3 regions of the Pelosinus sp. sgz500959 genome follow, and region 3 is predicted to be linked to each of the others. Evidence: riboswitches for the same ligand, from Rfam matches in the RefSeq annotation. Region 3 holds a riboswitch; each other region holds the start of a gene.
The links. Region 3 has a riboswitch for S-adenosylmethionine ahead of ACAN52_RS06525 (DUF2292 domain-containing protein). Riboswitches for the same ligand answer to the same signal wherever they lie in the genome.
Positions count from the first base shown of each region.

Region 1: it holds a riboswitch for S-adenosylmethionine, as region 3 does, so the genes downstream of both, metK (methionine adenosyltransferase) here and ACAN52_RS06525 (DUF2292 domain-containing protein) in region 3, are expected to answer to the same signal.
Region 2: it holds a riboswitch for S-adenosylmethionine, as region 3 does, so the genes downstream of both, ACAN52_RS11505 (pyridoxal phosphate-dependent aminotransferase) here and ACAN52_RS06525 (DUF2292 domain-containing protein) in region 3, are expected to answer to the same signal.

Region 1 covers NZ_JBGJZL010000002.1:95,337-103,354, reverse strand. Annotated here, with positions in the region: gene priA (primosomal protein N') at 1-1,647, opposite strand, end outside; gene metK (methionine adenosyltransferase) at 1,808-2,998, opposite strand; SAM riboswitch class I at 3,061-3,166, opposite strand; gene coaBC (bifunctional phosphopantothenoylcysteine decarboxylase/phosphopantothenate--cysteine ligase CoaBC) at 3,234-4,418, opposite strand; gene rpoZ (DNA-directed RNA polymerase subunit omega) at 4,428-4,634, opposite strand; gene gmk (guanylate kinase) at 4,656-5,270, opposite strand; gene remA (extracellular matrix/biofilm regulator RemA) at 5,295-5,564, opposite strand; gene ACAN52_RS03160 (YicC/YloC family endoribonuclease) at 5,620-6,504, opposite strand; gene ACAN52_RS03155 (hypothetical protein) at 6,655-7,257, opposite strand; gene dapF (diaminopimelate epimerase) at 7,368-8,018, opposite strand, start outside.
Region 2 covers NZ_JBGJZL010000006.1:193,271-201,288, reverse strand. Annotated here, with positions in the region: gene ACAN52_RS11535 (aminopeptidase) at 1-657, shown strand, start outside; gene ACAN52_RS11530 (hypothetical protein) at 834-1,127, shown strand; gene ACAN52_RS11525 (hypothetical protein) at 1,144-1,404, shown strand; gene ACAN52_RS11520 (ASCH domain-containing protein) at 1,512-1,862, opposite strand; gene ACAN52_RS11515 (CC/Se motif family (seleno)protein) at 1,997-2,281, shown strand; gene ACAN52_RS11510 (MetQ/NlpA family ABC transporter substrate-binding protein) at 2,286-3,101, opposite strand; gene ACAN52_RS11505 (pyridoxal phosphate-dependent aminotransferase) at 3,116-4,303, opposite strand; SAM riboswitch class I at 4,370-4,476, opposite strand; gene ACAN52_RS11500 (MFS transporter) at 4,743-6,026, shown strand; gene larA (nickel-dependent lactate racemase) at 6,038-7,330, shown strand; gene fumC (class II fumarate hydratase) at 7,498-8,018, shown strand, end outside.
Region 3 covers NZ_JBGJZL010000003.1:348,767-356,784, forward strand. Annotated here, with positions in the region: gene ACAN52_RS06505 (amino acid ABC transporter permease) at 1-578, shown strand, start outside; gene ACAN52_RS06510 (amino acid ABC transporter permease) at 559-1,236, shown strand; gene ACAN52_RS06515 (amino acid ABC transporter ATP-binding protein) at 1,247-1,999, shown strand; gene ACAN52_RS06520 (cysteine ABC transporter substrate-binding protein) at 2,022-2,906, shown strand; SAM riboswitch class I at 3,089-3,191, shown strand; gene ACAN52_RS06525 (DUF2292 domain-containing protein) at 3,341-3,724, shown strand; gene ACAN52_RS06530 (homocysteine synthase) at 3,794-5,086, shown strand; gene larE (ATP-dependent sacrificial sulfur transferase LarE) at 5,234-6,043, shown strand; gene ACAN52_RS06540 (YeiH family protein) at 6,210-7,547, shown strand; gene ACAN52_RS06545 (hypothetical protein) at 7,617-7,952, shown strand; gene metA (homoserine O-succinyltransferase) at 8,014-8,018, opposite strand, start outside.

The DNA of each region.
Region 1 (8,018 bases), on a different contig from region 3:
ATAATGACAACGTAATGTATTGCCGACCGCATGATAAACAAGAGAGATATCACAATGCTTACACTTTACAATATGCCCACATTCACGACACATGACAAAAGTAGCATAACCTCGACGGTTGAGTAAAATAATAGCCTGCTCGCCAGAACTAATCGTCTCAGCTAACAATTCCTGTAATGGCAGTGAAATCACACTACGCCGTTTCTGGCGAAGCTCTTCTCGCATATCAACAATAGTCACCTCAGGCAACAAGGCTCCAGCAATACGTTTGGACATGGATAACAAAGTATGCTTCTCATGCAGTGCTTCATAATAAGTTTCAACTGCTGGAGTTGCACTTCCCATAATCACAACTCCATTTGCTAATTGAGCTCGCCTAAGAGCCACTTGCCTCGTATGATAACGAGGTGCTTCTTCCTGTTTATAGGTAAACTCATGTTCTTCATCCATAATAATGATTCCTAGATCAGGAAGGGGAGCAAACACCGCTGAACGTGCACCAATCACAATCCCCGCTTGTTTAGTGCGCAGACGTTGCCATGCATCATACCGTTCACCTGTAGATAATTTACTATGCATCACAACGACATCATCACCGAATCGAGCTTTAAATCGAGAAACAATTTGGCTCGTCAAGGCGATTTCCGGAACCAGAACAATGGCCTGACGATGATTTTGTCTAGCCAGCGCTACTGCTTCAATATATACCTGTGTTTTACCACTCCCCGTAATACCATGGAGTAAAAAAGAGTGATATTCTTTAGCTTGCATTTTAGGTTTAATTGACGCCAAAACCTGTTGTTGCTCTATTGTTAATGATACCTGAGTTCTTGCCCCACGTACATCAGCATAGCTATCACGTATAACCTGAACCTTTTCCAGAACCAGAACTTTTTCTTCTATCAATTTTCGAGCCGCATCATAACTCATATTGTTGTTTTTAAATTCATCATATGCAAGTTGATCATGAGCCATTAAATAAGTTAGTAAACGAGCTTGTGCTGGTTTGCGTTTATATTGTTCAATAAAAGCATGATCGACTTGCTGATTCGTGGCTAAACGTATAAGATTCTTGTAGCGATGAGAGGCTGTTTTTTTCATAACAGCTTCTCCTATAACGACATGTTTACGCACCAAATAACGCACTATTTTTAAAACTGACGCACCAAACTGTTTTTCAAGTTTAGCTGAGTTAACGGAAGGATGTTGATTGATATACATAAAAACCTGACAAGCTTCTATGGATTTTACGCCCAAACTGGCAAGAACCTTATCAACATCAATATCATCAGCCACACGATAAGTTGTCACACTCTTAACGCCTGATTTTCCTGGAATAAATAACCGCATTGCATCAACTAAATTACATACATAATATTCACTGATCCACTTAGCGGTGTTCATCATATTTTCATCAAACCATATATCATTGTCCAATATATCTAAAATAGGTTTTAAATCATCCTGGCTAGGGTATTGCCCCTCAGTCACATCAATAATAAAACCTTCTAATTTACGATTGCCAAAAGGAACTACAACACGCCAACCTGCGCCAACATAATCTAAATGGGTTGGGACGACATATGAAAATGTCTTATTGATACTTCTCGTTGCAATATTTACTAAAATGTGAGCTATACGTTCCATATTTACCACCATTCAATGTGATTTTCATACTATAAGAAAATCAAGTTCTTTGATACAGACACACTTCCTGTATCGCTCTGATTCTGTAAAGTAAAAGAAGGGGGATCTCACTGAGTCCCCTTCTTTACATATGTTACATATATTCTTCCTATTCTTAAAATTAAAGATTCGCTTCTTTACGCATAATTTCAGCTTTATCAGTGTGCTCCCAAGGTAAATCAATATCAGTACGACCAAAATGTCCATAAGCAGCAGTTTGACGATAAATAGGACGACGTAAATCTAAAGCCTTAATAATGCCTGCTGGACGTAAATCAAAATGTTTTTTAATTAAAGTGGCGATTAAACTTTCTTCGACTTTAGCCGTTCCAAAAGTTTCCACCATGATCGACACTGGCTGCGCAACACCAATTGCATAAGCTAATTGAATCTCACATTTATCAGCAAGTCCCGCAGCAACTACATTTTTAGCTACATAACGAGCAGCATAAGCAGCTGAACGATCTACTTTTGTACAATCTTTACCAGAGAATGCTCCGCCACCATGACGTGCCATACCACCGTAAGTATCAACAATGATCTTGCGCCCTGTAAGTCCAGCATCACCTTGTGGACCACCAATGACAAAACGACCAGTCGGATTAATATAATATTTTGTTTTATCATCCAGCAATTCTGCTGGCACAATTGGAATAATTACTTTTTCAATCATATCTTTTTCAATGGTCGTGAGCTCAACATCAGGACCATGTTGTGTTGAAATAACAATGGTATCAACACGAACTGGTTTACCATCTTCATACTCGACTGTAACCTGAGTTTTACCATCGGGACGTAAGTAATCCAATTCATCTGTTTTGCGTACTTCAGATAAACGGCGTGCTAATTTGTGAGCAAGAGATATGGTCAATGGCATGTACTCTGGAGTTTCATTGGTTGCATAACCAAACATCATCCCCTGATCACCAGCTCCAATGGCTTCTACATCATCTTTTTCACCTTTTTTAGATTCTAGTGATTGATCAACACCCATCGCAATATCAGCAGACTGCTCACCAATTGAAATAAGCACTCCGCAAGTATCACCATCAAAGCCAAATTTAGCGCGTGTATAGCCGATATCTTTAATTGTTTCACGTACAAGTCTTGGAATATCAACATAACAATTTGTGGTGATTTCCCCAACTACATGAACTTGCCCTGTCGTAACAAGAGTTTCACAAGCAACTCTGCCCATAGGATCTTTTGCCATAATTGCATCTAATACACTATCGGAAATTTGATCCGCCATTTTATCAGGATGACCTTCTGTAACTGACTCTGAAGTAAATAATACACGTTTTTTTTCCATAACTGATTCCTCCTGTTTTGTAATAAAAAAAAAACTCCCTAAAGGGAGCGTGAACTTCACTCTCCCCATCTTGCGGATCACGCCGCAGGAATTGGCACCGTTTTCGGAAAATCCAAATGGTTGCCGCGGTTTCATCGGGCCAATCCCTCCACCATCTCTTGATGAGTATATAAAATTTTAATTGCTAAACTAAATTTTAATTTATAACTTCAATAAAATCAATCTTTTTTTACTATTATATGCAAATTCGATCCAAAATAATCTCTGCCAGTTCTTCTTTTGACATTTTACTTAGCTCTTCTATATGACCATCTCGATAAATTAACTTGGCAATATTGGTATCAACATTAAATCCAGCCCCGGGCAATGTAATGTCATTAGCCACAATCATATCTAAATTTTTTCGAGTGAGCTTTTCTTGAGCATGAACTAATAATTGCTGAGTTTCAGCTGCGAAGCCAACTAAAATTTGGTGTTTCTTTAATTGACCAAGCTCAAATAAGATATCTGGGTTTTTTTCTAGTACCAGTTCTAATGTAGCACTATTTTTCTTTATTTTATTAGGACTCATCGTTTGGGGGCGATAATCAGCCACTGCCGCCGCTTTGATTACGATATCACTATCAGAGTAATGAGAGAGAACTGCGTCTCGCATTTGCGCAGCGGACTCAACTGATTGAAAGGTAACGCCAACAGGTGGTGTTAAATGAGTAGGCCCTGATATAAGAGTCACTTCCGCCCCTCTACTAACAGCAGCTTTAGCTATGGCATATCCCATTTTACCACTCGAACGATTACCGATATAACGTACAGGATCAATGGCTTCTTGAGTACCACCAGCAGTAATTAATACTTTCTTGCCCGCAAAATCTTTTTTACAATTGAACATGTCGATCACTTTTGCCACAATCGCTTCTGGCTCAGGTAAACGTCCGACTCCTTCTGTACCACATGCCAACATACCACAGCCGGGTTCAATAAAATGATATCCTAGCTGAGTTAATTTCGTAATGTTTTGTTGAACAATAGGGTTCAAATACATGTTTGTATTCATTGCAGGTGCGAGCAATACAGGAGCTGTCGTCGCCATCACTGTCGTTGACAACATATCATCAGCGATGCCATTGGCAATCTTACCAATCATATTTCCAGTAGCAGGAGCCAGCAAAAATAAATCAGCACAGCTCGCCAGTGCAATATGTTCAACATTCCAATTTGTCGTCTCAGCCCACATATCGACCACAACGGGATGTCCACTTATTTCACGGAAAGTCAAAGGTGTAACAAAGTTTGCCGCTGATTGAGTCATAATAACATACACATTAGCTCCCTGTTTTTTAAGTCGGCTAACAACGTCCACCACTTTATAAACAGCAATGCCACCTGCTACTCCAACAACAACATTCTTTCCTTGCAACATGTAGTCCTCCTATTTTATGCCACTTTTCGTTCGCTCATAAGTGATTTTATCTTGTGCTATTTCTTCTAAGGCAATCGTGACTTGTTTATTTGATTTACTATCGACTGAAGACGGAGAACCGTCCATAATTTCACGTGCTCTTTTGGCCGCAAGTACCACCAAAGTATATTTACTATCAACTTTAGTTACCAAGGTATCGATTGATGGATTAATCATGATAGTCCCCCTAAAAATTTATTATTTAGATTCAATTAAAATATTTTCAATTATATTCATATTACGGTTAACTTGACATTTTTCCGCAATAATAATGGCAGCAACTTTTTTAGCTGCACGTTGCACTTCATCATTTACAACTACATAATGATAATTATGTACATGAGTTAATTCATCATTTGCTGAACCTAATCGAGTTTTTATATTTTCTAGGCTATCTGTTCCACGCTTATGAATACGTTTGGCCAGTTCATCTAATGATGGCGGAACAATATAAATACATACACCTTGTGGAAATTTTTTCTTAATTTGCGTAGCTCCCTGTGTATCAATCTCTAGTACAACATCTTTACCATTATTTAAAAGTTCTGCAATATGTTGATAAGGAGTTCCATAAAAATTACCATAAACTTCAGCCCATTCCAATAACTCATCTTTTTCAATCATCTGTTGGAACTCTGCGTGTGAAACAAACCAATAGTTAACCCCATTCTGTTCTCCCACACGCGGTGCTCGAGTTGTTGCAGAGATAGAGTAATTTAATTCAGGATCACTACGCAGCAATTCTTGACAAATTGTACCCTTACCTGCTCCAGAAGGACCAGAAAGTACAATTAAAATCCCTTGTTTCGCCATCTATGCTGCTCCTTTCAATACTGACTACTCGGCAGCATTATCATCACTAGTCTCTTTATTTACCAGGCGATGTGCTACTGTTTCTGGTTGTACGGCTGACAAAATGACATGATCGCTATCAGTGATAATAACGGCTCGCGTACGTCGTCCATAAGTTGCGTCAACAAGCATTCCTCGATCGCGAGCTTCTTGAATAATTCTTTTAATAGGTGCTGATTCAGGGCTTACGATGGAAATGATGCGATTGGCAGATACAATGTTACCAAAACCGATGTTAATAAGTTTAATTTCCATAAATAACATTCCTCCTATGTTTATTGTGTAGAATGTGATTTCTAAGGGCTTTTTATTATTCTATGTTTTGAATTTGTTCCCTAATTTTTTCGATTTCACTTTTTATTTCGATCATCAAATTCGCTATCGTAAAATCATTGGCCTTTGAGGCAATCGTATTGGTTTCACGATTAATTTCCTGGATAATAAAGTCTAATTTTCTGCCGACTGCATCATCAGTATTTAATGTGGAATCAATTTGTATTAAATGACTTTTAAGGCGCACTAATTCCTCTGTAATACTTGTGCGATCAGCAAATATGGCTGTCTCTTGAAGCAATCGCCCTTCATCTGGTTCAGCGCCAACGGTAGTTAAGAGTTCTCGCATACGCCCCAATATTTTTTCACGATACTCGGCTAATACCTTCGGTGCCCGCTCCTCAACAGTAATCAAATAGGAAGAAATCGTAGCAACACGTGCCACTAGGTCTTGTTTAATTGAAAGACCTTCGGCTAAACGCATACTCATCAGATGATTGACAGCCATATCAATTGCAGTCGACAATTTAGGCCACAAAATGATCACATCTTCTGTTACTTCTTCTACTTTAATCACATCAGGGTAATGAGCAATTTGTTGAACCGTGTCATTTATTGTACTAGAAAGTAACTGCGCTAAATCCCTCAAAGATTCATGGTACGCCATTGCTAATTCTTTGTCAACCCTTACCGTTCTTTTCTTTTGTCCATATTCATCAAGAGTTATAAAAATATCAATACGTCCTCGTACTAATGTATTTGATATGCTACGGCGAATCTTGTCTTCAAGTGAACCTAAATTTTTAGGCATCCGAATGACAATTTCATTATAACGATGATTGACTGCCTTAATCTCTACAATAAATCGATGTTGACTATCAAAAAACTCTCCCCGGCCAAAACCAGTCATACTTTTAAGCACGATGAGTTGCTCCTTTCCCTATATCTGTTAGTATTAACAATCATTTTCATAATTACTCAGCCTTATCCGTTTCTTACTCACTACTTCTCTATTCTTTCTCTAAATCCCTTTTTCGCCAGAAATCTAAACTTCACAGATCCTTCTGAAGCTTTATCTTATTTTTGCCATATCAAAATAAAAAATATGTTCCTTTTTATCACTCGTGCTAATCACTAATGAAATTGGGGAATCTAGATCAATATCTTTTTCAACAAAATAAAAATAACATTGTCCTTTATAGACCGATGGTATTTCATCTTTAGAAATTTTTTCAGCATCAACTGGTATGTTGACTTGATAAGCTTTTATAATTTTATTATTTTGTTTTAAGATCACATTGGCATTTTGTGCAAAATCTTGTTTCTCACCAAATAAAGCAACACTAAAACTTAATAAATTGGTATAATCCGCTAGGATTCGTTCACTATCAAGCAGACTTACACTCTGACCATTTAAACTCTTTTCTCTTGAATCCGTAGCCATTAGCAAAAAGGCAGTGTACAAATAAGCATGTTCTGCAGTTTCATCTAGTTTAACAGCTTTTTCTTCATAGGATATCCATGGCAGTAAAAAATCTTTTAATTGATCTTGAGCCTTAATTTTACCGTAACTTTGAGCTTCCCTGATTACATTCACATCAATGGACGATATGGCTAAAACTGGATTTACTGATAGCAAGAAAAAAGCACATAGTAAGCTAATAATTTTCACCATTCAACCTCCTCGCTCTTATGAAGTATACTATTACACCATAAATAAGAAAATTCCTGTAACATTCTAAAAATCCAACTTCTGATTTAACGAGAAGTTGGATTTTAGGATTTCTAAAGATATTCGCCACGAAAAACCTGGGTGGCTGGGCCTGACATATAGACATGATTATCTAAACCCCATTCAATCAATAATTCACCACCATCAAGTTCAATTATAGCCTGTCGGTCAACCTTACCATTGAGCACTGCTGCAACCAATGTTGCACAGGCACCTGTACCACACGCCATTGTAATACCAGCACCACGTTCCCACACACGCATTCGAATTTTCTGCGGCGTCAGCACCTGTACAAACTCAACATTAGTTTTCCGCGGAAAAGCTGGATGAGTTTCAATCGTAGGCCCAATTATTGATAAATCAACATCATCAATCTGATCAACAAATATAATGCAGTGTGGATTGCCCATTGACACACACGTGATATGATACTCGGCTTCTTCTACAACTAGCAATTCATGGACAACCTGATCATTCGCACTAGAGATCATTGGTATTTCGCTCGTTTTTAGATGTGGTTCGCCCATATCAACTCTGATGGTACTGAGTACATCTTCAATAAAAATGAGTTCTGGCTTTATGATTCCAGCTTTAGTTTCTAAAGTAATTTTTCTTTTATCAGTCAGACCAGATTCATATACATAACGAGCCATGCAACGCGTTGCATTACCGCACATTTCAGCCTCACTACCATCCGAGTTAAA
Region 2 (8,018 bases), on a different contig from region 3:
AATCTCAAAGTCAGTGCAGAATTTTTAAATAATCATCAATTCAAATTTCTTCGTTACAAAAATTCATTAGGCACAGAGTTAGAAATTGAACTCCCGGCAGATCATATATGGCTTGGCGGTTCAGAATATACTACGGAAGGCATAGAATTTATTGCCAATATGCCAACGGAAGAAGTTTTTACCTTGCCAAAAAAAACAGGCGCCAATGGTATTGTAGTAAGCTCTATGCCTCTTAATTATAATGGTAATCTTATTGAAAACTTTTCTCTAACTTTCAAAAAGGGTAAGGTTGTAGAGTTTACTGCTGAAAAAGGATATGAAGTTCTCAAAAAACTCATTGAAACAGATGAAGGTTCTGCCTATCTGGGTGAAGTCGCTCTCGTTCCTTATGATTCGCCCATTTCAAATGCAAAAATACTTTATTTTAACACCCTATTTGATGAAAATGCATCATGCCATCTTGCAATCGGTAAAGCGTACCCTATTTGTATAAAAGATGGCAAAAATATGAGCAAGGAAGAGTTAGATCAATTAGGAGTCAATGATTCTTTGACTCATGTAGATTTTATGATCGGTACACATGATCTTGAAATCATAGGAGTTACATCCGCAGGAAAAGAAATACCTGTATTTAAAAACGGAAACTTTGCATTTTAAAAAAAGAGTATAGCGGATCGAGGAGAGGTAACATGGATTGTGACATGTTACCTCTCCTCTTTGCTATAAATAAGTGTGTAATGGAATGAATTTTTAATTTACTTTAGTATACTTTTTTATTGAAGCTGCATAGATTGTAATGAAACCACAACTATCAAAAAGGAGGATAAAGGCATATGGGATTTTTTGATGACATATGCAATCGACATTGGTGCGAGGAACTAGAGTGCGCTTGCGGAACTGATGTTGTATTGTTCACTGCTGATGGATTTACCTTCTTCGGTTTACTTGATCGAATTGAAGATGGTATTCTATTTTTACTTCCAGCATCATGTGAAAGATCTGTTATTGTACTTACCCCTGGTGGGGCACTTGAGGATGAAGAATTAAGTTTTATTGATATTTGCATTATTGTAGCAATATCGAAAAATGTATGTAAAAATCCATTTCACAGAATACAAGAAAGTTAAAAAGGAGGGGGATAAGGTGAGTGATCAAATTGTTTCTCGCGAGAACATGCGTCATCTCGTTCGTATTTTAAAACGACTAGAAGGCGAGAGAGAGATAAACATAAGAACTGTAGGAGGCTTTCAATTTGAGGCAGAAGGACGCCTAGCTCGTGTGGATGATGGGCTGGTATTAGCGACAGATGTTGAAGTCTTTACTCCAGGCAGCGATGAGGCTATATGTTTTACTAACATTACGATTAATCTTTGTGCAATAACTTCTGTTGGTGAGGACGACTAATAAAACAACGCACTGGAACCTTTTAAAGATTCCAGTGCGTTGTTTTAGTTAGAATTATGTTGGGAAATTCAGACTTATCGTAAGTTAATAGTTAATATCGATGATGATTAGTCTTCAACGATTTCAGAAAAATAAATGACAGTGACGATATCATTCGGTGAAATGCTTTTTTCATATATTTTTTCAAAGAAGATGATTAATTCATCGACTGTTTTGATTTCAGGATTCTGATGATCTAAATCACCAGTATTAAGTTGAGAAAATTTCTTGATACAAACTTTGTCAACAATGGCTGAGTAAAGTTTTCTTTTAGGGCTAAATTTTTTCCCAAAAGTAATGGATACAATTGAGCTTTCAGGATATGAATCTCTTATATCCCCTAAGCGGATAGTACAGTTTTTTGTGCGAGAAATGAGTAGCTTTTCATGGTTTGGTGATTGAAAATTCAATGCGAACATAATTATCCTCCTTAAGATGAATGATTTCCTGATTTTTGCTAATCGCAATACTATAACTTTTCGCCTTTTGTTAGCTAAATCCTTCAATTATGTTAGAATAATAATATTGAAGAATAAAGAAAAGAGGCGATCATGTGATTACGATTAACGATAAAGCCCGCGATTATATCTTAACAAAGGGTGGATGTATTCATGTATTGCATGGTAACGGGGCAGCCATGTGTTGTGGTCGTGTTAATTTTGGTCCATCGATTGAGATTGGTGAACCGCGAGAAATAAGGGATTATACGTTGGTGATGATGAATGAAATTCAGGTTTATCTACCTAAAAATTTTCATATACATTACCCGTTGGTGATTGGATTAGGAAATTTTCTTGGGATAAAAAGTTTACGCATTGAAGGCTGGAAATTACTTTAATTTCTTACCAGCCGACTGCGACTGAACCTTTAAAGTGGTCTTTTATAAAAGCTTTTACTTCATCGGAATGGTAGGCTTTAATTAGTTTTTGGATTGCAGGGTCCTCTTTGTCCTTAGTGCGTACAGCGATAATATTTGCATAAGGAGAATTGATGTCTTCAATTGCGATGGCATCTTTAGTTGGGACTAGACCGGCAGTGATAGCGTAGTTTGTATTGATAGCGGCCAGATCAATATCAGCAAGGGAACGAGGAATTTGAGCCGCATCGAGCTCTTTGATTACGATTTTTTTAGGGTTTTCAATAATATCTGTAACAGCAGCTTTGAGGCCGGCTCCTGGTTTCAATTTGATCAAATTATTACTTTCAAGTAGCAGTAAGGCGCGGCCTCCGTTTGTTGGATCATTTGGAATGGCTACAATCGATCCTTCAGGCAATTCTTTGATATTCTTAATTTTAGTGGAGTAAATGCCCATTGGGAAAATGACAGTTTTGGCTACAGATACAATTTCATATTTACGATCTTTGATGATATTATCAAGATAAGGTTGGTGTTGAAAGCTATTTACGTCAATGTCACCTTGATTTAATGCGACGTTGGGTTGGATATAATCATTGAATTCAACAATTTCAATTTTTAGACCGTCTTTCTCGGCGACTTTTTTTACAACATCCATGACTTCTGCATGAGGACCAGCTGTTACGCCGACTTTTAGTGTTTTTTCTACTTTTGGTGTACTGCTTTGTTGACTGCATCCAGCTAAACCAAGGGTAACGATGAGAACTACCAAAAGGGCAATGAGTTTAAGTGACTTTTTCATAACTATACCTCCATTTATTTTAGTTTTTGTAATCGTTCCATAGCTGCCTCTAGTGTTGAAAATTGTTTGCAAAAGCAAAAACGTATGAACCGATGTTTGTCATTGGCATCTTCTTTATAAAAACTTGAACCAGGTACGACAGCGACTCCCACTTTTTCTGCTAAGTAGCGGGCAAAGTCAATGTCATTTTTCCAACCAAAGGGAGCAATATCAGCCATAATATAATAGGCACCTGAGGGCCTAGCACATTGAAATCCAATCGCAGTCAATTCCTTTAACATGAAATCCCGACGCTGAGCATAAAAACTAATAAGTTTTTGGTAATAACTCTCAGCAAAGCCCAAAGCATGAGCCGCAGCTACCTGTAAGGGAGCCGCAGCGCCCACTGTAAGAAAATCATGCATTTTGCGTATGGATTGACTAATCTGTGGGGAAGCAATGACGTAACCGATACGCCAGCCAGTGACGCTGTAAGTTTTAGAAATACTGTTAATAGTAATAGTGCGTTCAGCCATGCCAGGTAAGGAATAAAGAGGGATATGCTGCGCGTCATCATAGATAATGTGTTCATAGATTTCATCCGTAATTGCTAAGACATCATATTTGATGCATAAGTTAGCAATGAGGGTTAATTCTTCTCGATTAAAAACTTTACCTGTTGGATTATTAGGGGTATTGATGATAATGGCCCTTGTACGTTCAGAAAAAGCGGCTGTTAATTCGTCTACATTAAAGTTAAATTCAGGAGGATGGAGTTGTACATATTTTGGCGTTGCCCCACATAGGATTGCGTCAGGACCGTAATTTTCATAAAAAGGTTGAAAAATAATGACTTCGTCTCCTGGATTGACAGTAGCGAGCAAGGTGGCTACCATGCCTTCTGTCGAACCGCAACACACTGTAATCTGTCGCTCAGGATCAAGCTCGATACCGTAATCTCGTTTGTTTTTAAGAGCAATTGCATCGCGAAGGGACTTAGTGCCCCAGGTAATGGCATATTGATTGTGGTCTTCTAGGATCGCTGTAACTGCTGCTTGTTTGATTTCATCCGATGCGGGGAAATCAGGAAAACCTTGTGCTAGATTGATAGCATTGTGGGCAGTCGCAATGCGAGACATTTCCCGAATCACTGATTCAGTAAAGCGACTAGCTTTCTCGGAAGCGTACCGTACTGCATTTTGCTTAGAGTGTTCATTATTCATATTATCGACTCCTTTGTACTAAAAAATCCTCTTCACAATTATGAAGAGGATTTGATGTAATCGCGATCTTCATCTGTCAGGAAACATTCCTGTTGGAAGTGGCACCTTTTTGCATGTTGCAATGGTTGCCGTAGCTTCATTGGGCCAATCCCTCAGCTAACTCTTGATGAATCTATGTAGTTATTGTTGATAATTTTAGCATGGTCTTAATTTGTATGTCAAGCACAATTTAAATGGAAAAAAATTAGAAATTTTAAGAGTTGACATGTAAATTCACCCATATTATAATAAAAATTAACGATTTTAGTCTTTCTAATAAGGACATAACGGTGTAATGCATGTGTATACGTGTATAGGAGGACGGTGAAAGCCCTGACGGGAGGTCGTTTGTTTGCGACTTTATGTAAGGGGCTTATTTTATTAATGAGGAGGTTTTTTTATGAACGAGGGTCCTACAAAATTTCGGTGGAATTTAGCAATACTTATGTTTTTTATTAGTTTCATTTCTTATATGGATCGTGTAAACTTATCAGTAGCCACTCCAACCATTATGCAAGAATTTGGTTTTGACAAAATTAATATGGGGTTAATGCAAACTGCTTTTTTTGTTGGATATTCTTTGATGCAAATACCTGGCGGAATTATGTCAGAGTATTTCGGTCATCGGCGAGTATTAGCGATCGCAGCTATTTGGTGGTCGGTCTTTACATCAGCTACAGCATTTTGTAATAGCTTTACTTCTTTTGCCATTGTACGTGCGCTTTTTGGTGTGGGCGAAGGACCCATGGCTCCTTCTTTGGGACGGTTTATGTATCGTTGGTTTAACGGAGCCGAAAAAGGGCGAGCCTCTTCATTTATGTTGAGTGGTGTATTTTTTGGGCCTGTAGTTGGTCCATCCATTACAGTGGCCTTAATGATGGCTTTTGGGTGGCGCTCTGTTTTTATTATTTTTGGTGTAGTGGGCGTAGTGCTAGCTGCTCTTTGGTATTATTTAGCTGTTGATTCTCCTCGTAACAGTCGATTTGTCAACTCCGCTGAAGCTGATTATATCGAGGAAGGGCAAAGTCAAGAAGTTGACAAAGAATTAGCGCCATGGAAAAGTTTCTTAGGATCGCCACAGTTCTGGGCGATTGGTATTCAATATTTTATTACGGATTACATTATGTATGTTTTTTTGGCATGGCTACCACTTTACTTAATGGAAGCGCAAAACTTTTCGATGAAGAGTATGGGGATTGCTGCATCATTTCCATGGGCCGCCTTATGTGCAGTCACAATGGTCAGCGGCGTTGTGAGTGATAAATTAGTTTCTGCTGGTGTATCGAAACATAAGGCTAGAACCTTATTTGGTATTGGTGGACTTATTTTATGCTGTATTACCCTGTATCTTGGGGCTGTAGCTACTGTTCCTTGGATGAATGTATTGTGGCTTACAATATCATTGGGTTCTTTAGGTTTCACTTTTAATGCGTCATGGGCGGCTTGCATTGATATTGGTGGTAAGTTTGTCGGATCAGTATCTGGTTGGATGAATTGTTGGGGTAATATTGGTGGGATTGCTGCTCCAACAGTGACAGCGTGGATTGCTACGAATTACGGCTGGCAGGCGGCTATTTTAGCAACTGCTGGTTCGGCTGTAGTTGGCATCATTGCGTGGCTTGTCGTTAAGCCAGATGTTCCTTTGGTTTTAAAAAAAAGCAATAACCACGAAAAAGTTGCATAGGAGAGAGATAAATGTTAAAAGAATTTTCTTTTGGTTTTGGCGATCAAGAAGTAACAATTAATTTGCCGGAAGAACGTGTAATCAATGTTGTTGATGGTAAACCAGCTATACCTGTCACGGATGTAGAGGCTGCGGTTAAAGAGGTCTTAAATCATCCAATTGGTACGCCGCCCTTAAAAGAGGTTGTGCAGGCAGGTGATAAGGTTGTCATCATTGCCAGTGATATCACACGTAAATGGGTGCGGCACGATTTATTTTTACCCACCTTATTAAATGAACTGAATGCAGCAGGTATACCTGATGCTGATGTTTCACTTATTGTTGCCTTAGGGGCTCATCGTCATCATACCCATGAGGAAAATATATTGACTTTTGGGCAAGAGATTGTAGAGCGGATTACTATTTTGCAAAGTTATGCTCCTACAGAAGATGACTTTGTTCATATTGGAAAAACCTCTCGCGGTAATGAGGTCAGTTTAAACAAACATGCAGTCAATGCTGATAAAGTCATTTTGACTGGTGGGATTGTTCATCATTTAATGGCAGGTTTTGGCGGCGGTCGCAAGTCCATTGTCCCTGGTATTGCTTCTTATAAAACCATTCAATCCAATCATAGTTTGTGTCTGCATAGTGAAGTTGGGCAAGGTGTTAGCCAAGAATGCATCGCAGGTAAGTTAGAAAATAACCCGATGCATGCAGACTTAACTGAAATGGCAGCGTTACTTAAACCAGCATTTTTATTAAATGCTGTCTTTACACCAAATGGACAGTTTGCACGTTTTGTTGCTGGCCATTGGTATGAAGCTTGGTTAGATGGTTGCAAGACAGCTCAAGAAATATTTGGTGTAACAGTGAATGGCAAGGCTGATGTAGTGATTGCATCTGCTGGCGGATTCCCGAAAGATATCAATTTGTATCAAGGATCGAAAAGTATTGGCAATGCCTTTATGGCTGTTAAACCAGGTGGAGTCGTAATCTTACTTCTAGAATGCCGTGATATGATGGAACCACCTGACTTTAGTGATTGGTTTAACTATGAATCTTTATATGAACGAGAATTGGCATTACGCGCTGGATTTACAGTGCCTGGCTTTATTGCTTTAAAATTAGGTTTTATGGCAAAAGAAGTTCCGCACATTCTAGTGTCCTTGCCAGAAAATAAAGAGTTTATTGAGAAAACAGGTATGATTGCTGCTGCAAGCTTAGAAGAAGCGATTCAAATTGCTGAAGAAAAACTAGGCCGCAAAGATTACAGTATTACGGTTATGGCTCATGCTGCCAATACTGTGCCTGTAGAAAAATAGTTGATTACCATATGATAATGAAAAAGTAAGTTTGTAATTGTAAAAATTACAAACTTACTTTTTTTCGATAAATGGACAGAATTAAAGTATACTTCTTACGGCGATATGGCTTATTATTAAAGTAAGGATAAAAAACTGCTTTTAATGATGAAAAAGGGGTGAATCTGATGGAATATCGTATTGAAAAAGATTCAATCGGAGAAATCAAAGTACCAGCTGATAAATTATGGGGGGCTCAGACTCAACGTAGTTATGAAAATTTTCGTATTGGTGTAGAAAAGATCCCTTATGAACTAGTAAAAGTTTTCGGTGTGATTAAAAAAGCTGCTGCCCTTGTTAACTATAGGCTTGGTGTCCTCGATCAACGTCGTTCCGATGCAATTGTTGAAACTTGTGATGAACTGTTAGCAGGCAAACTCGATGGTAATTTCCCTCTCGCCGTATGGCAGACAGGGAGTGGAACACAGTTTAATATGAATATTAACGAAGTCATTGCACGGCGCGCTACGCAAATCATAGCAAAAACTCCTGAACCTATTCTTGTTCATCCGAATGATCATGTGAATTGCTCTCAAAGCTCTAACGATATTTTTCCAACAGCCATACATGTTGCTGGGGTTATGATGGCGACAGAGAAATTATTACCTGCACTGATTTCATTAAAAGAAACCTTACATCATAAAGCTGA
Region 3 (8,018 bases):
TTGTAGTATCATTGATCCTAGGGCTTTTATGTAGCGCTATATTATATTATCGGGTAAGGGGAATTGAAAAACTTGTACGGGTGTACATCGAAGTTTCTCGTAATACACCTTTGTTGATCCAATTATTCTTTTTGTACTATGGTTTTACTAAATTCGGTCTGACGATGAGTGAAAATACTTGTGCTATTCTTGGTATATCATTTCTGGGTGGAAGCTATATGGCAGAAGCATTCCGTGGTGGCATCGAATCAGTCAGCAAAATACAAATTGAATCTGGCCTTAGTATCGGGCTAACGAAAATTCAGCTTTTTAGATATATTATTTTACCACAAGCATTTTCGGTTACAATACCTGCAGTGGGTGCTAATTGTATTTTTTTGTTAAAAGAAACATCCATCGTAGGAGCGATCGCGATACCCGATCTCATGAATTTAACACAAGATTTAATCGGGATGTACTACCAAACTGTTGAGTCTTTATTCATGCTGGTTACGGCTTATTTGATGATGATTTTACCCTTATCTCTATGCCTGAACTGGTTGGAAAGGAAGGTGCGATATGCAGAATTTGGGAATTAATATCCTTTTTGAAGGAATTAACTTAGAGCGGTTATTTGGTGGCTTACTGATGACAGCTGGTATTGCTTTTCTTTCTATTGTGATTGGATCGGTACTGGGGATCTTATTAGGCCTACTTACAACATCGAAGTCAAAGATCATACGTTATCTCTATCGGATTTATTTAGAATTTTTTCGAATCATTCCCATTCTTGTTTGGTTATTTATTGTTTATTTTGGGGTTACAAGAATTTTTGATATTCATATTAGTGGTGAAGTGGTTGCCGTTGTTGTATTCAGTCTCTGGGGGGCTGCGGAAATGGGCGATATTGTACGAGGGGCATTAGAATCTTTGCCACGACATCAAATCGAATCAGCCAAAGCTCTTGGTCTTAATTTTTGGGGTATCTATCGGTATATTTTGTTACCACAAGCCATTCGGCGTATGCTACCTGGAGGCATTAATTTAGCAACAAGAATGGTAAAAACCACATCCCTAGTTGTTATGATCGGTGTGATTGATGTAGTAAAAGTCGGACAACAAATCATTGAACGGTCAACTTTGAAGACTCCGACGGCTTCTTTTTGGATTTATGGTTTTATTTTTATCCTGTATTTCATGATTTGTTATCCGTTATCAAAATGGTCAAAAAAACTAGAAATGAAATGGGAACGTTAGGGGAGAGGTTATGGCTAATAAAGAAAATAATCAAGTGCTGCTTGAAGTAAAAAACTTATATAAGGAATATGATGGAAAAATTGCCTTAGATCAGATTGATCTGAGCATTCATCAAGGAGAGGTAGTCGTTATTCTCGGTCCATCTGGTTGTGGTAAAAGTACTTTTCTACGTTGCCTTAATGGCCTTGAAGAAATTCAAGGCGGTGATATTACTTTTCATGGTCATAGCCTCACACAAAAGGATGTAGAATGGCAACACATTCGTCAAAAAATCGGTATGGTTTTTCAAAACTATGACTTGTTTCCTCATATGACAGTGATTGAAAATATTTTGTTAGGTCCTGAAAAAGTCCAACATAGAGACAGAGATGAAGTCATGAAACAAGCCGAACAATTACTTGACCGCGTAGGCTTACTGGATCGTAAAGATGCGTATCCACGCCAGCTCTCAGGAGGACAGAAGCAACGGATTGCGATTGTGAGAGCTTTGTGCATGAATCCAGAAATTATGCTTTTTGATGAAGTAACAGCAGCTCTTGACCCTGAAATGGTACGCGAGGTTCTCGATGTCATACTAGGCCTTGCCAAACAAGGAATGACCATGGTAATTGTTACTCACGAAATGGGATTTGCCCGATCTGTTGCCGATCGGATCGTATTTGTTGATTTTGGGAAAGTCTGTGAAATTGCCGGTCCAGAAGAATTTTTCACAACGCCCAAAACCGAACGTGCCCGGCAATTTTTAAATATATTTCAATATTAATTAAAAAAAAGGAGAGTTTTACATGAAAAATTTAAAGAAAATAGTAGCAGTTGCATTGAGTGCCATGGCACTAGTTGGAGTATTAGCAGGTTGCGGTTCAACAACGACTACAAAAACACCTGATACCAAAACGGAGCAGACAGTTGCCAAGGGGAGCATTGAAGACATCAAAAAACGTGGGGTAATCAGAATCGGTGTATTTGGTGATAAACCTCCATTTGGTTTTGTGGATGCAAATGGCAAAAATCAAGGATTTGATGTTTATATTGCCAAACGATTTGCGAAAGATCTTCTTGGTGATGAATCCAAGATTGAGTATGTATTAGCTGAACCAGCGAGCAGAGTGGAATTCCTTGAGGCTAATAAGGTGGATCTTATTTTAGCAAACTTCACGGTTACTGAAGACAGAAAGAAAAAAGTTGATTTTGCGAATCCGTACATGAAAGTTGCTCTTGGTGTCGTGTCACCATCTGGTGAGCAGATTACTTCTGTCGATCAACTAAAAGGTAAAAAACTGATTGTGGTTAAAGGCACCACTGCTGAAACTTATTTCACCAAAAATCATCCAGATGTAGAATTATTAAAATTTGATCAAATTACACAATCCTTTGAGGCTTTGAAAGATAAACGTGGCGTTGCTTTGTCTAATGATAATACTTTACTATTTGCGTGGGCAAAGGAGAATGCAGGCTTTAATGTAGGTGTTTCAACATTAGGTAGTCTTGATACCATCGCGCCTGCTGTTAAAAAAGGTAATGCAGAACTCCTAAACTGGATTAACACAGAATTAGAAACTCTTGGTAAAGAAAATTTTGTTCACAAAGCTTATGATGCAACCTTAAAACCTGTGTATGGAGAAACTCTTAACCCAGAAGATATTGTTATCGAAGGTGGAAAATTAAAATAAGCTGATTTGGGAATCTAGAGGCTGTGAAGGGAACTCAACTTCACAGCCTTCGTTATTATAAGACTTTACTCTCTGCTGAGCCTTGATTAAAATCAAGTTTTCTTTATAAACAGATTTATTAATAAGCATTGACACCGATAAAGCATCATGTTATTATCAATAATAAAATTAATAGCATACTACTCTTATCCAGAGAGGTCGAGGGAATGGCCCGATGACACCCGGCAACCAGTGCAATTGCACAGAGGTGCTAATTCCAGCAGGAGCTTTCCTGTAAGATGAGAGAAAGGCGATTGTAGATGAATCCCCTTTCTTCGGAAAGGGGATATTTTTGGAATCAGAAAGTATAACACTTTCTCGATTACAAGCAAGGGCAACTAAGGCTTGGTGCAAGCCAAGTTTTCTTTGAGAATAATGACTGTAGAGGTGTTTATATGTTACCAAAAGAGAATAAAACAGTACTAAAATCAAAAAAAAATGCTGTTAGTCCTTGTGCCATGGATCAGATTATGACCATCTTGAACAATACGTTTCATGGAAATGTTGCTTTAATTTATCAAGATTCGCGTTTAGTGCAAATCGAAAGAAATGAAAAAATTAGGCCAGCGGAATTAAATGGAAAAAGTTGCGAACTACCGCAAGGGTTAAAAGAAAATTGTGATATTCCAGGGGTGAGGGCGAGAATTTTAGAAGCTTTTGAAAATATGGAATATGGGCAAGTTGTGATTGTAATTAAAGAAGGTCGGATCATTCAAATTGATCGTACGGAAAAACAGCGGTTTGCTGCCTTGGTGGGCCTCTATGGTGATGGTATATAAACGAAGAACAAGCTGATCAGTCAACTGAAGGCTAGTAATATAGATCAACAAAAAATGGAGGGTGTTATAATGGCATTACCAGAAAATTTGCGGTTTGAATCATTAGCTGTGCATGGAGGGCAAGAGCCAGATCCAACTACAGGATCAAGAGCAGTGCCTATTTATCAAACGACAGCTTATAATTTTAGGGATAGTGAACATGCGGCCAATTTATTTGAGCTAAAAGAAAGTGGCAATATTTATACCCGTCTTATGAATCCAACGACAGACGTACTAGAAAAAAGGATCGCAGCTTTAGAAGGTGGAGTAGGCGCTTTGGCTTTTGCCTCAGGACATGCAGCCATCAGTGCAGCGATTTTCAATATTGCCCAAGCGGGAGATGAAATTGTTAGTTCCTCTACTTTGTATGGTGGAACTTATAATATGTTTGCTTATAACCTGCCTCGCCTAGGAATTAAAGTGCATTTTGTTGATCCCAGTGATCCTGTTAATTTTGAAAAAGCCATTACGCCGAATACTAAGGCTTTGTATGCAGAAACCATTGGTAATCCTAAAATTGATGTCCTTGATATTGAAAAGGTGGCTGCAATTGCTCATAAGCATGGTATTCCTCTCATTGTTGATAGTACCTTTGCAACTCCTTATCTCTGTCGCCCAATCGACTTTGGTGCTGATATTGTCATTCACTCAGCGACGAAATTTATCGGTGGACATGGAACTTCAATGGGCGGGCTGGTCATTGATAGTGGAAAATTCGACTGGAATAATGGCAAATTCCCACTGCTCAGTGAACCAGATCCTAGTTATCATGGCTTAAAATATACAGAGGCTCTTGGACCTTTAGCTTATATCATTCGTCTGAGAGTACAAATTTTACGCGACTTAGGTGCTTGTTTAAGTCCTTTCAATAGTTTTGCATTTCTGCAAGGGCTAGAAACTCTTCATCTTCGTATGCAGCGTCATGCTGAAAACGCCTTGGCTGTTGCTCAATATCTTGAAAAACATGAACAGGTCAGTTGGGTCAGTTATCCAAGTCTGGCGAGCCATGCTGATTATGAAAAAGCACAAAAATATTTGCCAAAAGGCGCAGGTTCTATTTTTACCTTTGGTATTAAAGGCGGATTGGAAGCTGGTCGGAAATTAATCAATTCATTGAATTTATTTTCCTTGCTTGCAAACGTAGGGGATGCCAAGTCCTTGGTCATCCATCCCGCAAGTACGACTCATTCTCAACTTACTGCTGAGCAACGGGCTAGTGCTGGGGCACCAGATGATATGGTTCGATTGTCCATTGGGATTGAAGATGTCCGGGATATCATTGAAGATTTAGCGCAAGCATTAGAGGCCAGTAAATCTGTATAAAAATTTTAATATCATTTAGCTGATCATAATAAATGAAGGCTAAGGTGCCTCCTATTTGTGGGGGTTCCTTAGCCTTTCCTATATTTAATGAAGATGCAGTTACAAAAGCGAGGGACGCTTTGAAATAAAGATAAAGGGGATTAAGTCATGGGAGAAAATAAGGAGAAAATCAAAGAGCTTCATGAGTTATTGAGTGGATTTGGTAGTGTAGTAGTAGCCTTCTCAGGTGGTGTGGATAGTAGTTTTTTGGCAGCAGCAGCACTCCGTGCTGTGGGAGAAAAAGCAGTCGCTGTGACTGCTTTTTCAGAAACCTTGGCTGAAAGTGAAAAAGATGAAGCCATTTTACTTGCGAAAGAAATTGGTATTAAGCATATCCTTTTAAACATTAGTGAATTAAATAGTCCTGATTTTGTAGAGAATACAACGAGTCGTTGTTATCATTGCAAAAAAGAACGTTTTTCAGTGTTAGCCACTTGGGCCAAAGAACATGGGTATAACTGGATTCTTGAAGGATCAAATGCGGATGACTTATCCGATTATCGCCCAGGAATCAAAGCTGTCGAAGAACTTGAAAAAGTTCGAAGTCCTTTGCTTGAAGTGGGTCTTACTAAGGGGGAAATTCGGGAGATCTCAAAAGAATGGAATTTGCCGACCTGGGATAAATTAAGCGCAGCTTGCTTATCTTCTCGTGTAGCCTATGGTATTCCTGTGACTGCCGAGAGGCTTAAGCAAATTGAGATGGCCGAAGAATTGGTAAAAAGGTTTTGTTCAGGACAAGTTAGGGTTAGGCATCATGGCAATATTGCAAGGATTGAGGTGGCGCCAGAAAACATTGAACGGCTTGCTGCTCCTGAAATTGCCAATATACTTGAGGAAGGGCTGAAAGAAATCGGTTTCACTTACGTAACTCTCGATTTAGCGGGTTACCGCATGGGAAGTATGAATGCCAATATATAGTATTTTTTCATTTAGATTGACAGATGAAAATACTGGTGATATACTAAAAAAAATCAATATCGAGAGCTGATTGGAAAAACCAAAGGCCGAAGATGTCTCCTTTATAGGGGGCGTCCGAGGCCTTTTTTATTTTTTAATCACTCACAGTAAATAAGGAGATGATTTAATGGCAGGTACAACACAAGCAACACTTCCTTGGTATCAAAGAGAAGATACATGGGCAATTATCATTGCTTTGGGACTTGTATTCGGGATTACGATTGCATTTTTTGGTGGAGCGATCGGAGTATTTAAGTCAATGGCAGTTGGTATTCCTGGATGGTCGAATGATGTAAGTAAAGTGACTGAAGGGCTTAGTAAAAATATTTCTGGACTTTTTATATTATATGGATTTTTTTTAGTTGCTTTTTCAATTGGCGCCCGTGTGATGGGGTATAATGTAAAACATTTTATTGCAGGTTTTACCGCATTATATATGATATCAATCATTGTTTCTATTTTGGGTTCTAATAAATTTGTCAAAGATTGGCAGCTAGAGACACCAGTACTTGCTTTGCTCGTCGGTCTGCTCATTGGGAATGCTGTGACTTTACCCAAGTGGTTTCAAGCAGGCTTAAAAACTGAATACTACGTAAAAACGGGTATTGTTCTTATGGGAGCGACCTTACCCTTTACAATTATTATGCAAGCAGGTCCCTTAGCAATCTTGCAAGCGACAATTGTGTCTGTGAGCACTTTTGGGGTGATTTATTTTACGGCAACTCGTTTATTCGGTATGGACCAACGTTTTGCTGCTTGCTTAGGAGCGGGTGGGTCCATCTGCGGTGTATCGGCTGCGATTGCAATTGGTGGTGCATGCCGTGCCAAAAAGGAACATGTTTCAGTAGCCATTTCCATGGTAATTGTATGGGCTGTTGTAATGATTTTTGTACTTCCTTTGTGGGCTAAGCAATTGGGTATGGCTGCTGGTCCTGCGGGAGCCTGGATTGGTACGTCGGAGTTTGCAGATGCCGCTGGTTTTGCGGCTGCGGAGGCTATGGGGGATGAAAGAGCTGTTAAAACCTTTACACTAATGAAAATTGTTGGTCGTGATATGTTTGTCGGCATATGGGCCATTATGGTTGCTTTTTTATCAGTGACAGTGTGGGAAAATAAAAATTCTGCTACCGCTGAGCGTATTGATAAAGGGGAAATTTGGCGCCGCTTTCCCAAATTTATCATTGGTTTTTTTGCAGCATCCATCTTTATTACTGTGCTGCTTGCGATGATAGAACCTAAAACTGCATCGACTTTTTCAAAAGAGGCGTTAGGTTACATCAAGACTTTGCGTGGTTGGGCATTTACGTGGACTTTTTTAAGCATTGGATTTACGACTCGTTTTCGTGAGTTAACTTCTTTCGGCTGGAAGCCGCTAGTCGCCTTTGCAATTGGTGTATTGATTAATGTTCCTCTTGGTTATTGGTTATCAAACGTATTATTTGTAAATTATTGGATGAATATCTAATGATTTAAACTTCATGAAACTAAAAAAATGACTAAAAGATTAGATTGCCACGGCATTAAAGGAGAAATCATGGAAAAATCAATGGTAGATCATATGACTCGTATTATTCTAAAACCAGTGGAAGAACCTGTATTTTTTGGTCATTTTCCTAAGAATCATGAGGTTGATGCCCGATCTGTAAGGGATTTTGGTCTTCAATTACAACATAAAGCAGAACGGGTTGCTTTAATGATGGAATTGCTTGCGGTAAAGGGATTTGCTTTTAGTTTTCATAAAAATGCTATTTTTGCTGATTCATCAGTGATGGAAGCTCAAGAAGCAAAGGAATACCTACTTGAGAATGGATTCCATGATCAAGAATTTCAAATCTTTCTAGAATATGGACGAAAATGGGGAATTATGTAAAGAAGTCTGTCTTCCATCGGTTTTTTTACCGATGGGAGACAGACTTCTATCATACAGGTTATTATA